DNA from 2 places in the Pseudomonas sp. PL-6 genome. Region 2 is predicted to be linked to the other one. Evidence: predicted binding sites of a transcription regulator. Region 2 holds the regulator's gene; the other holds the start of a gene.
The links. Region 2 encodes LexA, which represses DNA repair genes until DNA is damaged. Its sites were predicted from a motif close to CTGTNTNNNNANACAG; they were not measured.

Region 1: a site for LexA is predicted at 6,189-6,204, ahead of recN (DNA repair protein RecN). Genes of this name have one in related genera too.

What each region holds. Positions count from the first base shown of each region.
Region 1 is NZ_CM134189.1:4,277,588-4,285,443, forward strand. It holds gene carA (glutamine-hydrolyzing carbamoyl-phosphate synthase small subunit) at 1-1,145, opposite strand, end outside; gene dapB (4-hydroxy-tetrahydrodipicolinate reductase) at 1,355-2,158, opposite strand; gene dnaJ (molecular chaperone DnaJ) at 2,222-3,349, opposite strand; gene dnaK (molecular chaperone DnaK) at 3,484-5,400, opposite strand; gene grpE (nucleotide exchange factor GrpE) at 5,500-6,069, opposite strand; gene recN (DNA repair protein RecN) at 6,228-7,856, shown strand, end outside.
Region 2 is NZ_CM134189.1:1,823,457-1,831,312, forward strand. It holds gene topA (type I DNA topoisomerase) at 1-2,000, shown strand, start outside; gene ACW9UL_RS08410 (DUF6586 family protein) at 2,077-2,595, shown strand; gene ACW9UL_RS08415 (hypothetical protein) at 2,703-2,939, shown strand; gene sulA (SOS-induced cell division inhibitor SulA) at 3,109-3,582, opposite strand; gene lexA (transcriptional repressor LexA) at 3,593-4,201, opposite strand; gene ACW9UL_RS08430 (TetR/AcrR family transcriptional regulator) at 4,429-5,136, shown strand; gene ACW9UL_RS08435 (L,D-transpeptidase family protein) at 5,184-5,708, shown strand; gene nagZ (beta-N-acetylhexosaminidase) at 5,731-6,729, shown strand; gene ACW9UL_RS08445 (S-methyl-5'-thioinosine phosphorylase) at 6,739-7,476, shown strand; gene ACW9UL_RS08450 (CsiV family protein) at 7,607-7,856, opposite strand, start outside.

The sequences.
Region 1 (7,856 bases), 2.5 Mb from region 2:
CGACGGGCCGCCATGGCGGAGATGAAGCGGTCGAACAGCGGGGCCACGTCGTGCGGGCCGGGGCTGGCTTCCGGGTGGCCCTGGAAGCTGAACGCCACCTTGTCGGTACGCTCGATGCCCTGCAGGGTGCCGTCGAACAGCGACTTGTGGATCGGCCGCAGGTTGCTCGGCAGGCTGTTCTCGTCCACGGCGAAACCGTGGTTCTGGCTGGTGATCATCACCACGCCGGAATCCAGATCCTGCACCGGGTGGTTGGCGCCGTGGTGGCCGTGGCCCATCTTCAGGGTCTTGGCGCCGGAGGCCAGGGCCAGCAGCTGGTGGCCGAGGCAGATGCCGAACACCGGAATCTCGGTCTCGAGGATTTCCTTGATCGCGGCGATGGCGTAGTCGCAGGGCTCGGGGTCGCCGGGGCCGTTGGAGAGGAACACGCCGTCCGGGTTCAGCGCCAGCACATCCTTGGCCGGGGTCTGCGCCGGCACCACGGTCAGGCGGCAGCCGCGGGCGACCAGCATGCGCAGGATATTCAGCTTGACGCCGTAGTCGTAGGCGACCACGTGGTAAGGCAGTTCGGCCGCGGCGATTTCCGGGTGGCTGTCGCTGTCCAGGTTCCACACGCTGGAGCGCCACTCGTAGGGCTGCTCGCAGCTGACCACCTTGGCCAGGTCCATGCCCTTGAGGCCCGGGAAGCTGCGTGCCAGCTCCAGCGCCTTTTCCTCGGTGGCGCCTTCGCCCACCAGGATGCAGCCGTTCTGCGAGCCCTTCTCGCGCAGGATGCGGGTCAGGCGGCGGGTGTCGATGCCGGCGATGGCGACGGTGCCGTTTTCCTTGAGGTATTCGTCCAGCGGCTGCTTGTCGCGCCAGTTGCTCGAGATCAGCGGCAGATCGCGGATGATCAGGCCGGCGGCCCAGACGCGGTTGGACTCGGCGTCCTCCGGCGTGGTGCCGGTGTTGCCGATATGCGGGTAGGTCAGGGTGACGATCTGCTGGGCATAGGAAGGATCGGTGAGGATTTCCTGATAGCCGGTCATGGCGGTGTTGAACACCACCTCTCCGATGGTCTGGCCATCGGCCCCGATGGATTCGCCGCGAAAGATGCTGCCGTCAGCGAGGGCCAGAATGGCGGGTTTAGGGGCTGGCTTAGTCAAGAAGACCTCCGTCTCGATCAAGGCTTGAAGCAAACGCAGATTGTAAAAAAGCGGGATGACGTGTGAAGGTCATCCCGCTTTTTTATCAGAGCCATTTCTGCGTAACTTTTAGTGGACACACTAAAGTGGGAAGCTTACAGGAAAAGGCCTTTTCGGTCCACCGCAAGATGGCGAGCGGACATAAATCCACTGCCATGCGACATCCTGCCTCAGCGCAGCTCCAGCACATCCTGCATGTCATACAGCCCTGGCTGGCGCTTTTGCAGCCACAGCGCCGAACGCACCGCCCCCTTGGCGAAGGTCATGCGGCTGGAGGCCTTGTGGGTGATCTCCACCCGCTCGCCGTCGGCGGCGAACAGCACGGTGTGGTCGCCGACCACGTCGCCGGCACGCACGGTGGCGAAGCCGATGGTTTCGCGCGCCCGGGCGCCGGTCTGGCCTTCGCGACCGTAGACCGCGACCTTCTGCAGGTCGCGGCCGAGGGCATCGGCCACCACTTCACCCATGCGCAGCGCGGTGCCGGACGGCGCGTCGACCTTGTGCCGGTGGTGGGCCTCGATGATCTCGATATCGACATCGTCGCCCAGCACGCGAGCGGCGGTGTCCAGCAGCTTCAGGCAGAGGTTGACGCCGACGCTGAAGTTGGCGGCGAAGACGATGGGAATCTGCTTGGCCGCCTCGCTCAGCAGCTGCTTCTCTTCCGCGGTGAAGCCGGTGGTGCCGATCACCATGGCCTTGCCGGCGGCGCGGCAGATTTCCAGGTTCTTCAGGGTCACCGAGGGGTGGGTGAAGTCGATCAGCACGTCAAACTCGGCGGTCGCGGCGGCGAGATCGCCGACCAGCGCCACGCCGATCTTGCCCAGGCCGACCAGTTCGCCGGCATCGGCGCCGATCAGGCTGCTGTCCGGGCGGTCGATGGCGGCAGTCAGCTGCGCACCCTCGGCCTGGCGCACGGCTTCGATCAGGGTCTTGCCCATGCGCCCGGCGGCGCCCATCACTGCGATACGTTGCATAGCATCAGCTCCAAGCTGCAAGCCTCAAGCTGCAAGCCATGCCTGCAGCCTGAGGCCAGGGTTTTATACGTCGCCGAAGAAGCGCTTGACGCCTTCGAACCAGCCACTGGCCTTGGGCGAGTGGGAGTCGTCGCCCTGCAGCGACTTGCGGAACTCGTCGAGCAGCTCGCGCTGGCGCTTGTTCAGGTTGACCGGGGTTTCCACCGCCACCCGGCACATCAGGTCGCCCGCCGCACCGCCGCGTACCGGCGCCACGCCCTTGCCGCGCAGACGGAACAGCTTGCCGGTCTGGGTGCCTTCGGGGATCTTCAGCTTGACCCGACCGTCGAGGGTCGGCACTTCCAGCTCGCCGCCCAGCGCTGCATCGGCGAAGCTGATCGGCACCTCGCAGTACAGGTGCTTGCCGTCGCGCTGGAAGATCGCGTGCTCGCGCACGTTGACCACCACGTAGAGGTCGCCGGCCGGCCCGCCATGGGAGCCCGCCTCGCCCTCGCCGGACAGGCGGATGCGGTCGCCGGTGTCGACGCCCGGCGGCACCTTGACCGACAGGGTCTTGCTCTCTTCCACCCGACCCTGGCCGTGGCAGCTGCCGCAGGGGTCGGTGATCATCTTGCCGCTGCCGTGGCAGCGCGGGCAGGTCTGCTGCACCGAGAAGAAGCCCTGCTGCATGCGCACCTGGCCGATACCGCCGCAGGTGGTACAGGTCACCGGACTGGTGCCCTTCTTCGCACCCGAACCATCGCAGGTCTTGCAGCCGACCAGGGTCGGCACGCGGATGGTCACGGTGGTGCCGCGCACCGCCTCTTCCAGGTCCAGCTCCAGGGTGTAGCGCAGATCCGAGCCGCGCTGGGCGCCACCGCGCGAACCGCCGCGGGCGCCGCCGAAGAAGTCGCTGAACACGTCGCCGAAGATGTCGGAGAAGTTGGCGCCGCCGAAACCGGCGCCACCGCCGCCGCCCATCTGCGGGTCGACGCCGGCATGACCGTACTGGTCATAGGCCGAACGCTTGCCGGCGTCGGAGAGCACTTCGTAGGCCTCGTTGGCCTCCTTGAATTTCTCCTCGGCGCCCTTGTCGTCCGGGTTGCGGTCCGGGTGGTACTTCATCGCCAGGCGCCGGTAGGCCTTCTTCAGCTCGGCCTCGCTGGCGCCGCGCTCCACACCCAGGACTTCGTAATAGTCTCGTTTTGCCATAGTCGTGCTGCACTCTCAGATTCGTGAGCTCCAGATACGCCGACGCGGGAGAGGGCTCCCGCGCGGCGAATCCTGCCCGTCGCCAGGCGACGGTGGAGCGAAAGCAGGGGCGGTTCGCGTGCGAACCGCAGCCCTTACTTGTTCTCCTTGACCTCTTCGAACTCGGCGTCGACCACGTCGTCGGCGGCGCCTTTGGCATCGCCGTCACCCGGCTGGGCGGCGCCGGCCTGCGGCTGCTCGGCGTACATCTTCTGCGCCAGCGGCGTGGTGGCCTCGGACAGGGCGTTCATCTTGGCTTCGATGGCGGCCTTGTCGTCGCCCTTGAGCGCGACTTCCAGATCGCCGATGGCTTTCTCGATGGCCGCCTTCTCGGAGGCGTCAGCCTTGTCGCCGGCCTCGGTGAGCATCTTGCGGGTGGCGTGCACCAGCTGATCGCCCTGGTTGCGCGCGGTGGCCAGCTCCTCGAACTTGCGGTCTTCCTCGGCGTTGGCCTCGGCGTCGCGGATCATCTGCTCGATCTCGTCCTCGGACAGGCCGGAGTTGGCCTTGATCACGATGGACTGCTGCTTGCCGGTGGCCTTGTCCTTGGCGGATACGTGGAGGATGCCGTTGGCGTCGATGTCGAAGGTCACTTCGATCTGCGGTACGCCGCGCGGCGCCGGCGGGATCTCGGCCAGGTCGAACTTGCCCAGCGACTTGTTCTGCGCGGCCTGCTTGCGCTCGCCCTGCAGCACGTGGATGGTCACCGCGCTCTGGTTGTCGTCGGCGGTGGAGAACACCTGCGACTTCTTGGTCGGGATGGTGGTGTTCTTCTCGATCAGCGCGGTCATCACCCCGCCCATGGTCTCGATACCCAGGGTCAGCGGGCTGACGTCGAGCAGCAGCACGTCCTTGACGTCGCCGGCCAGTACCGCGCCCTGAATGGCGGCGCCCATGGCCACGGCTTCGTCCGGGTTGACGTCCTTGCGTGCTTCCTTGCCGAAGAATTCGGCGACGGTCTTCTGCACCAGCGGCATGCGGGTCTGACCGCCGACCAGGATCACGTCGTCGATCTTGGCCACGTCGATACCGGCGTCCTTCAGCGCGATGCGGCACGGCTCGATGGTGCGCTGCACCAGGTCCTCGACCAGCGACTCCAGCTTGGCGCGGGAGATCTTCACGTTGAGGTGCTTGGGCCCCGTGGCGTCGGCGGTGATATACGGCAGGTTGACGTCGGTCGACTGACTGGAGGACAGCTCGATCTTGGCCTTCTCCGCGGCTTCCTTCAGGCGCTGCATGGCCAGCGGGTCGCCCTTGAGGTTCATGCCGGTTTCTTTCTTGAACTCGTCGACCAGGTAGTCGATCAGGCGAATGTCGAAGTCCTCGCCACCGAGGAAGGTGTCGCCATTGGTAGCCAGCACCTCGAACTGGTGCTCGCCGTCGACTTCGGCGATCTCGATCACCGACACGTCGAAGGTACCGCCGCCCAGGTCATAGACGATCACGGTGTGGTCGCCCTTGGCCTTGTCCATGCCATAGGCCAGCGCCGCTGCGGTCGGCTCGTTGATGATGCGCTTGACGTCGAGACCGGCGATGCGGCCGGCGTCCTTGGTGGCCTGGCGCTGGCTGTCGTTGAAGTAGGCCGGAACGGTGATGACGGCCTCGGTGACCGGCTCGCCCAGGTAGTCCTCGGCGGTCTTCTTCATCTTCTTCAGCACTTCGGCGCTGATCTGCGGCGGCGCCATCTTCTGGCCGTTGACCTCGACCCAGGCATCGTTGTTGTCGGCCTTGACGATCTTGTACGGCACCATCTGGATGTCTTTCTGCACCACTTCTTCGTCGAAGCGGCGGCCGATCAGACGCTTCACCGCGTACAGGGTGTTGTGCGGGTTGGTCACTGCCTGGCGCTTGGCCGACTGGCCGACGAGGATTTCGCCATCGTTGGCGTAAGCGATGATCGACGGCGTGGTGCGCGCGCCTTCGGCGTTCTCGATCACCTTGACGTTGCCGTTTTCTAGAATGGAGACGCAGGAGTTGGTGGTCCCCAGGTCGATACCGATGATTTTGCCCATGAATGTTCTCCCGAAACTTTGATTTTTCCGTCGCCTGGTTTCGCCGGCGGCGGTAGCACTAAAACGCTTGACTTAGAAATGGGGACGGCGCGGCGGATTTCAAGCCTGCTCGTCGATGGACGGCTGCGGCGTCAGCGGCGCCTTGCTGACCACGACCATGGCCGGACGCAGCAGGCGACCGTTGAGCAGATAGCCCTTCTGGAACACCTTGAGCACCGAGTTGGGCTCGGCGTGGATGCTCTCCTCCATGGCCATGGCCTGGTGGTGTTCCGGGTTGAACGGCGCGCCGTGCGGATCGATGGCTTCCAGCTGGTAGCGCGCCAGAGTGTCGTGGAACAGCTTGAGGGTCAGCTGCATGCCTTCGCGCACCGCCTTGATTGCCTCGTCGTCCGGGCTGGACAGTTCCAGGCCGCGCTCCAGGCTGTCGACCACCGGCAGCAGGTCGTTGGCGAATTTTTCCAGGGCGAACTTGTGCGCCTTCTCCACGTCCTGCTCGGCGCGGCGGCGCACGTTCTGCAGGTCGGCAGCCATGCGCAGCGACTGATCCTGCGCAGCGGCCAGTTGCTCTTCCAGCGTTTGCACGCGAGCAGCCAGGTCGTCGCCCGCCGCCGCGGCCTCAGCCGCCTGCGCCTCGGGGTTCTGCGTATCCAGGGTCTGTTCGTCAGCCATGCCTCTCTCCTCTCGAATAAACCGGCGCGAACTCGACTCGCGCACCTGCCCGCCTATATGGAGCCAAATCCCCAGCTTTCAAGGGGCGATAGGGAGGATTGTCAGGAAAAGAAAAAACACTGTATAAATAACCAGACTTCACTTCGGGAGCGTTCGCCATGCTGGTGCACCTGTCCATTCACAACTACGCCATCGTCGACCACCTCGATCTCGAGCTGGACCGCGGCATGAGCGCCATCAGCGGCGAGACCGGCGCCGGCAAGTCGATCATGCTCGACGCCCTCGGCCTGTGCCTGGGCGACCGCGCCGACAGCGGCGTGGTGCGCCCCGGCAGCGACAAGGCGGACATCCTCGCCAGCTTCGACCTGAGCGACATCGCCGAAGCCCGCGCCTGGCTCGCCGAACGCGACCTGGACCACGACGGCCCGTGCATCCTGCGCCGAGTGATCACCGCCGAGGGCCGCTCGCGCGGCTATATCAACGGCACGCCCTGCCCACTGGGCGACCTCAAGGCCCTGGGCGAGCTGCTGATCGATATCCACAGCCAGCACGAGCACCAGTCGCTGCTGAAGACCGACACCCATCGCCGCCTGCTCGACGAATACGCCGCCAGCCAGGAGCTGGCGCGCCAGGTGCAACTGGCCGCGCAGCGCTGGAAGCAGACGCGCAACGAGCTGCAGCGCGTTTCCAGCCAGGGCGACGAGCAGCGCGCTCGCCATCAATTGCTCAGCTACCAGCTGGAAGAACTGGACAACCTGGCCCTGGGCGAGCACGAACTGGAACAGTTGGAACAGGAGCACAAGGCCCTGAGCAACGCCGAAGCTCTGCTCGGCGCCTGCCGTCAGGTGCTGGAGCTGTGCAGCGAGAGCGATGCCGGCAACGTGCTGTCGGCACTAACCGCTAGCCTCAATCGTCTCGGCGGCTTCGCCGGCCAGGGCGGCGCCCTCGGCGAAGCCAGCAACCTGCTGGCCAGCGCACAGATCCAGGTGGAAGAAGCGGTCGGCGAGCTGAACCGCTTCCTCGATCACTTCGACGCCGACCCCGAGCGCCAGCAATACCTGGAAGAACGCCTGGACAGCATCTACACCCTGGCGCGCAAACACCGCATCCAGCCCGGCGAACTGGCCGCCCTGCAGCAGCAACTGTTCGAGGAGCTGGAAGGGCTGAACGCCGACGACCAGGCCGGCGAGCGCCTGGCCGAGGAGCTGGCCGCCTACGCCCGCCACTACCGGGAAAAGGCCGAAGAACTCAGCGCCCTGCGCGCCCAGGCCGCCGCACGCCTGAGCGCCGCAGTGGAGCAGGAGATGCTGGCGCTGGGCATGCCCGGCGGGCGTTTCAGCATCCAGCTGCAACCGCTGGACAGCGACGAGCCGCAGGCCGGCGGCCTGGAGAGCGTGGAGTTCCTGGTCAGCGCCAACCCCGGCCAGCCGCTGCGTGCGCTGGCCAAGGTGGCCTCGGGCGGCGAACTGTCGCGCATCAGCCTGGCAATCCAGGTGATCACCGCGCAGACCTCGCGCGTGCCGACCCTGGTGTTCGACGAAGTGGACGTCGGTATCGGCGGCCCCACCGCCGAAGTGGTCGGCCAGCTGCTGCGCCGCCTCGGCGAACGCGGCCAGGTGCTGTGCGTCACCCACCTGCCGCAGGTGGCCGCGCAGGGCCATCAGCACCTGTTCGTGCACAAGCGCCGCGACGAGGACGCCACTGCCACGGCGGTGAGCAAGCTGGACAACGACGGCCGTATCGAGGAAATCGCGCGCATGCTCGGCGGCGTCGATCTGACCAAGGAA
Region 2 (7,856 bases):
CGGTGGCGGTGAAGCTGGTGGTGGAGCGCGAGAAGGAAATCCGCGCCTTCGTCCCGGAAGAATACTGGGAAGTGCACGCCGATCTCGGCACGGCGAAGAACGCCAAGGTGCGTTTCGAAGTGGTGCGCGAGGGCGGTGCGGCGTTCAAACCGGTCAATGAAGCACAGGCCATGGCCGCACTGGAGAAGCTCAAGGCCTCCAGCTACAGCGTGGTCAAGCGTGAAGACCGCCCGACCAGCAGCAAGCCGTCGGCTCCCTTCATTACCTCAACCCTGCAGCAGGCGGCGAGCAACCGCCTGGGCTTCGGGGTGAAGAAGACCATGATGATGGCCCAGCGTCTCTACGAGGCCGGCTACATCACCTATATGCGTACCGACTCGACCAACCTGTCGGCCGACGCAATTGAAATGGTCAGAGGCTTTATCGGTAGCGAGTACGGCGACAAGTACCTGCCGGGTAAGCCCAATCTGTATTCGAGCAAGGAAGGCGCTCAGGAGGCGCACGAAGCGATTCGTCCGTCCGACGTCAACCTGCGTCCGACCCAGCTGTCGGGCATGGAGCGTGACGCCGAGCGTCTGTACGACCTGATCTGGCGCCAGTTCGTGGCCTGCCAGATGCCGCCGGCCGAGTACCTGTCCACCAGCGTCACCGTGGCCGCTGGCGCCTTCGAGCTGCGTGCCAAGGGCCGCATCCTCAAGTTCGACGGTTACACCCGCGTGCTGCCGCAGCAGAGCAAGCCGGGCGAGGACGATGTCCTGCCGGAAATGAAGGAGGGCGAGGGCCTCAAGCTGATCCAGCTCGACCCCAGCCAGCACTTCACCAAGCCGCCGGCGCGCTACTCCGAAGCCAGCCTGGTCAAGGAGCTGGAGAAGCGCGGCATCGGCCGCCCGTCCACCTACGCGGCGATCATCTCCACCATCCAGGAGCGTGGCTACGTCACGGTGCATAACCGCCGCTTCTATGCCGAGAAGATGGGCGACATCGTCACCGAGCGTCTCGACGAGAGCTTTGCCAACCTGATGGACTACGGCTTCACCGCCGCGATGGAAGAGCATCTCGACGACGTGGCCCAGGGCGAGCGCGAGTGGAAGCACCTGCTCGACGAGTTCTATGGCGACTTCAAGAAGAAGCTCGAGGTGGCCGAGGCGGGCGAGGGCGGCATGCGCGCCAACCAGCCGACCACCACCGACATCCCCTGCCGCGAATGCGGCCGGCCGATGATGATTCGCACCGCCTCCACCGGCGTGTTCCTCGGCTGCTCCGGCTACAGCCTGCCGCCGAAGGAGCGCTGCAAGGCCACCATCAACCTGGTGCCGGGCGACGAGATCGCCGCGGACGACGAGGGCGAATCCGAATCCCTGGTGCTGCTCGGCAAGCACCGCTGCCCGATCTGCAGCACGGCGATGGACGCCTATCTGCTGGACGAGACGCGCAAGCTGCATATCTGCGGCAACAACCCCGATTGCGCCGGCTACGAGATCGAGCAGGGCCAGTACCGCATCAAGGGCTACGAAGGGCCGAGCCTGGAGTGCGACAAGTGCGGCAGCCAGATGCAGCTCAAGACCGGCCGTTTCGGCAAGTTCTTCGGCTGCACCAACGCCAGCTGCAAGAACACCCGCAAGCTGTTGAAGAACGGTGAGGCGGCGCCGCCGAAGATGGACCCGGTGAAGATGCCCGAGCTCAAGTGCGAGAAGGTGGACGACACCTACGTGCTGCGCGACGGTGCCTCCGGCCTGTTCCTCGCCGCCAGCGGTTTCCCCAAGAATCGCGAGACCCGCGCGCCGCTGGTGCTGGAGCTGATTCCGCACAAGAGCGAGATCGATCCCAAGTACCACTTCCTGCTGGCCGCTCCGGCCAAGGATCCGGACGGCCGTCCGGCGGTGATCCGCTACAGCCGCAAGACCAAGGAGCAGTACGTGCAGTCCGAGGTGGACGGCAAGCCCACCGGCTGGCGCGCCTTCTTCGACGGCGGCAAGTGGAAGGTCGAAGACAAGCGCTGAGCCTGTCCTGACGAGGTGCGCGCCGGTCGAGGCCGGCGCGCGTATCATGGCTCGATCCGCAGTGGAGATCGCCCCGATGGCCAAAGAGCTCTATACCCGCACCAACCAGAAGATCTTCTTCGCCGGCCTGGCCCTGGACGCCTGGCGCAAGGCGCAGGCGGAGGGTGCGTTCAACGCCCAGGCACTGGTGCAGGCCGAGCGCGAGGCGGCCCTGTTCCACCTCTATGGCGGGCTGCTCGGGCTGTGCCACGAGATTGCCGGCTATTACCGCATGGCCGATGCCGCCCAGCCGCGCGCCGAACTCTTGCTCACTCGCGCGGTGCTCGACAGCGCGCCGAGCCCGGAACTGGCCGAGCTGGTGGAGCTGGCGCAACAGCCGGAAACCTGGCTGGCACAGCTGCTGGCGGCCTATGCCGAGCTGTTCCGGCCGCCGCAGGGCGAGAAGAAGGCCAAGGTCGATCCTGGCTTGCCGTTGATCACCGCACTCAGCGTCGAGGACGAGGCGGCCGAACTGGCGCCGGAAACCCTCGAGGCCTGGCGTCAGCAGCTCAAGGAACTGGTGCTGCGCTTTCGCGAATCGCTCAGCGAGTGCTGAGCCGCGCCGGCTCCGCCTGGAGCTCATCCGTCGTCATCTGGATCGGCGGGCTGGGGTCATGCCCGGTCGGCTGGTACAATGCCGGCCTTTCGTGGAGAACCTGAACCATGCCTACATCCTTTCTGGAAATCGTCGAACTGCCCGATGGGCGTATCGCCCTGCGTCGTGCGGAAGACGAGGAGGCCCTGGTGACCCTGGATTTCTCCGCCGATGCCAAGGCCTTCCTGCAGGGTCAGCACGTCGAGGTGGCCAAGGCCATGCTCAATGTCGGGGTGCAGATGGCCGGACGCCTGGCCGAGGGCGACTACAGTGCCGAGGACGAAGGGCCGCGGGTGCTGCACTGAATTTTCCGCGGCGCGGCAAGCAAAACGGGGCTCCAAGCGAGCCCCGTTTTTGTTGGTCGGATACCTTGCTGGCTGTAGCCGTAGCTCGGACGTGATCCGCGGCTCAATGGCGGCATCTGGGCGACGGGATGGTCTGGGGGGCGAGGTGGCAGGGAAGGTGCTCTGCGATCTAGCCCAGGCTGATATTCAGGCTCTGCGCTGCGCCGATATCGGCGGCTTGAGCCAGACGGCGGCGCGTGCCGCGTTCGAGCGGGTGCAGCCAGCTCACCACGGTATGGCTGCGGCCCAGCCTGAGCGCCTCCTCGGCCAGCTCCACGGCACTCTGGCCGCGGCGTGGTTGCAACAGCAGGATGCGTTCGCGGTTCAAACCGGCTTCGCGCAGCCAGGACTGGGTCAGGCTGGCCGGCGGCGCCACCAGAGTCAGCCAGCGGGCATCGAGGTTCTCGCTCAGTTCGCGCAGGATCGGCGCCAGCAGGTGCAGGCAGTGTCCGGCCGCGCCGCGCAGCGACAGTTCGCTGAAGGCTTCGGACTCGTCGAGTAGCGGGGCGGCGAGTCCTGGCTCCAGCAGGACTTCTGTCGGTTGGCCGAGAAAGGCATCGAACAGCGCCATTTGCGGGCGATCGAGTGGGTGCGGGAACTGCATGGAGCCTCCTCTAGCGGCGGATCACGCCGACGCTCAAACCTTCGATGACCAGATCCTGGTGTTCCAGATCCACTTCGATCGGCGCGAACTCGGGGTTCTCGGCGATCAGCCAGACCTTGTTGCCTTCGCGCTTGAAGCGCTTGACCGTGACTTCGTCGTCCAGCCGCGCCACCACGATCTGGCCGTTGCGCGCCTCGCGGGTGGTGTGCACCGCCAGCAGGTCGCCGTCGAAGATGCCGATGTCCTTCATGCTCATGCCGCGCACGCGCAACAGGTAGTCGGCCTTGGGTTGGAAGAAGGCCGGGTTGATCTGGCAGGATTCCTCGACATGCTGCTGGGCGAGAATCGGCGCGCCGGCGGCGACCCGGCCGATGACCGGCAGGCCTTCGTCCTCGTTGCTCGGCTCGAAGCCGGGGATGCGGATGCCGCGCGAGGCGCCCGGAGTCATTTCGATGGCGCCCTTGCGGGCCAGGGCCTTGAGGTGTTCCTCGGCGGCGTTGGGCGATTTGAAACCGAGTTCCTGGGCGATTTCCGCGCGGGTGGGCGGGTAGCCGTTGTCTTCCAGGCAGCGTTTGATGAAGGCGAGAATCTCGGCTTGGCGTGGCGTCAGTTTCAGCATGGCGGCGCTCTGTCTTTTTATACAGTGACTGGGATTATATACAGTAAGGCCGGCTTGGCAACGCACAATTTCGCCTACCCGCCGGCCGCCCTGTAACCTGCGACGGGCAATCTGCGTCTGTGCTTGTTGTAAGCTGTGACCGGCTGGCCAAAAGACGGCTCGTGCGGCTTGACAATGCAGTGGGCTGAAACGTATGTTTCAAACAAGTGTTTGTCAGGTGATAGCTCATGGCTCAGTCGGAAACCGTTGAACGCATTCTCGATGCTGCGGAACAGCTGTTCGCGGAAAAAGGCTTCGCCGAAACCTCGTTGCGTCTGATTACCAGCAAGGCCGGGGTCAACCTGGCGGCGGTCAACTATCACTTCGGCTCGAAGAAGGCGCTGATCCAGGCGGTCTTCTCGCGCTTCCTCGGGCCTTTCTGCGCCAGCCTGGAGAAGGAGCTGGATCGGCGTCAGGCCAAGGCCGATACCCCGGCCAGCCTCGAAGAACTGCTCGAACTGCTGGTCGAGCAGGCGCTGGCGGTCAAGCCGCGCAGCGGCAACGACCTGTCGATCTTCATGCGTCTGCTCGGCCTGGCCTTCAGCCAGAGCCAGGGCCACCTGCGCAAGTACCTGGAAGAGGTGTACGGCAAGGTGTTCCGCCGTTACATGCTGCTGGTGCATGAGGCGGCGCCGCGCATCCCGCCGCTGGAGCTGTTCTGGCGCGTGCATTTCATGCTCGGCGCGGCGGCCTTCAGCATGTCCGGAATCAAGGCGCTGCGCGCCATGGCCGAGACCGATTTCGGCGTCAACACCTCGATCGAGCAGGTGATGCGCATGATGGTACCGTTCCTCGCCGCCGGCATGCGCTCCGAGACCGGGGTCAACGACCCGGCGCTGGCCGCCGCGCAGCTCAAGCCGCGCAGCAAGAGCGCGAGCACGCCGGCAAAGGTTTGACGTCTGCAGGTGGGCGCGGCGTTGGCCTTCGGCTAAGCTAGCCGCCCATGTTCGATCTCGATCTGCTGCATATCTCCATCGCTGATCAGGCTCTGTACGGTTTCCGTGCGGGGCAGTTGGTGCTGCGCCTGCCGGTTTCCACCGCGCTGAACGGGGCGGGGGAGCGCAACGGCTCCGGCTGCACGCCGCGCGGCCTGCACCAGGTGCGGGCGAAGATCGGCGCCGGCCTGCCGCTGGGCGCGGTGTTGCGCGGCCGACGCTGGACCGGCGAGGTCTGGTCGCCGGCGCTGCACGAGCAGTTTCCCGGGCGCGACTGGATTCTCACCCGCATCCTCTGGCTCAGCGGCCTGGAGCCGGGACGCAATCGTTCTGGCCAGGTGGACAGTTTTCGCCGCTATATTTACCTGCATGGCACGCCCGATAGCGAACCCATGGGCGTGCCGCTCTCGCATGGCTGCGTGCGCCTGCGCAACGCCGACATGCTGGCCCTGTTCGATCGGGTGGCGCCGCACTGCCCGGTCATGATCGACGAGGCGCCCTGCCCGCAGTGGGCCGGGGCGGATCTTCGCTAAGGATTTTTTTGTGACGACACGCATGCAAGGCTCTTTGATGCTGGATATCGCCGGCACCTGGCTGACCGCCGAGGATCGCCAGCTGCTGCGCCAGCCCGAGGTGGGCGGGCTGATCATCTTCGCCCGCAATATCGAATCGCCGCGCCAGGTGCGTGAGCTGTGCCAGAGCATCCGCGCCCTGCGTCCGGATCTGCTGCTGGCGGTGGATCAGGAAGGCGGTCGGGTGCAGCGCCTGCGCCAGGGCTTTTTGCGTCTGCCGGCGATGCGCGCCATCGCCGACAACGACAACGCCGAGATCCTGGCCGAGCATTGCGGCTGGTTGATGGCCACCGAGGTGCTGGCGGTGGGGCTGGACCTGAGTTTCGCCCCAGTGCTGGACCTCGATCACCAACGGAGTGCGGTGGTCGGCAGTCGCGCCTTCGAGGGCGATCCGCAGCGCGCCGCGTGCCTGGCCGGAGCCTTTATCCGCGGCATGCGCGAGGCCGGCATGGCCGCCACCGGCAAGCATTTTCCCGGGCACGGCTGGGCCGAGGCCGATTCCCATGTGGCGATTCCGCTAGACGAGCGCAGCCTCGATGAAATTCGTGCCTGCGACCTGCAGCCGTTCATGCTGTTGGCCGGCGAGCTGGATGCGGTGATGCCGGCGCACGTCATCTACCCGCAGGTCGACGCGCAGCCGGCCGGCTTCTCGCGGCGCTGGCTGCAGGACATCCTGCGCGGCGAGCTGGGCTTCGACGGGGTGATCTTCAGCGACGACCTGTCCATGGCCGGTGCCCATGTGGTCGGCGATGCCGGCCAGCGCATCGAGGCGGCGCTCGGCGCCGGTTGCGACATGGGCCTGGTGTGCAACGACCGCGCCGCCGCCGAGCTGGCACTGACGGCCCTGCAACGCCGGCAGGTGACGCCGCCGGCGCGCCTGGCGCGTATGCGCGGCCGTGCACACGCCTGTACCGAATACCGCCAGGCGCCACGCTGGCTGACTGCCGTGGCGGCGCTGCGAGCCGCCCAGTTGCTTGACTGAGGAGCGCCCATGACTGTCTACGCGATTATCGGCGGCACCGGCCTGACCCAGCTCGAAGGCCTGACCATCCGCGAAGCATTGCCGCTGGATACGCCCTACGGCGCGCCGTCGGCCGATGTGCTGCGCGGCGACTACGCCGGGCGCGAGGTGCTGTTTCTCGCCCGCCATGGCCAGCCGCACCGTATTCCGCCGCATCAGGTCAACTACCGCGCCAACCTCTGGGCGCTGAAACAGGCCGGGGCCAAGGCGATCCTCGCGGTCAACGCGGTCGGCGGCATCCATGCGGCCATGGCCACCGGGCATTTCTGCGTGCCACACCAGCTCATCGATTACACCGCGGGGCGCGCCCATACCTTCTACGAGGGCGAGTTGGAGCACGTCACCCACGTCGATTTCAGCCAGCCTTACGATGCTCAGCTGCGTGAGCGGCTGGTGGCGGCGCTGCGCGCCGAGCACGCCGCGTTCAGCGATCACGGCGTCTACGGCTGCACCCAGGGCCCGCGCCTGGAGACGGCTGCGGAAATCGCCCGCATGGAGCGCGACGGCTGCGACCTGGTGGGCATGACCGGCATGCCCGAGGCGGTGTTGGCGCGCGAACTGGCGCTGCCTTACGCCTGCCTGGCGTTGGTGGTCAACCCGGCAGCGGGCAAGTCCAGCGCGCTGATCACCATGGCCGAGATCGAGCGGGTGCTGGAGCAGGGCATGGGCACGGTCAAGTCGGTGCTGGCGCGGGTGCTGGCGGGCTGAGCCTGGTTCCCCGGATAACGAAAAGGGCCGCTTAGCGGCCCTTTTTGCATCGTTCGGCACATCCCTGCGTTTCACCCCTCTGGGGCTTGCGCGCCAAACAGCTCCCGGCGCTCTCCTGTCTGGCCTCCGCTCAGAGCGGGCTGATGCGGATCAGCGCGCCCAGGCTGCCGTGATCCAGGTAGGTCAGGCTGTTGTCCTTCAGGCGCTGGGCGATCTTCAGGTGCTCGCTGGCATCGAGCAGGCCGTCGGCGCTGAACTGGTTGATCCACAGTTCCAGTTCCAGGTCGGCGAAGCGTTCCTGGGTGAAGCTCAGCGTGCCCTCGACCGGATGGTGGCCGAACTGCGCCTCGCCGCTGCTCACCGCGACGCGGCTCGGGCTG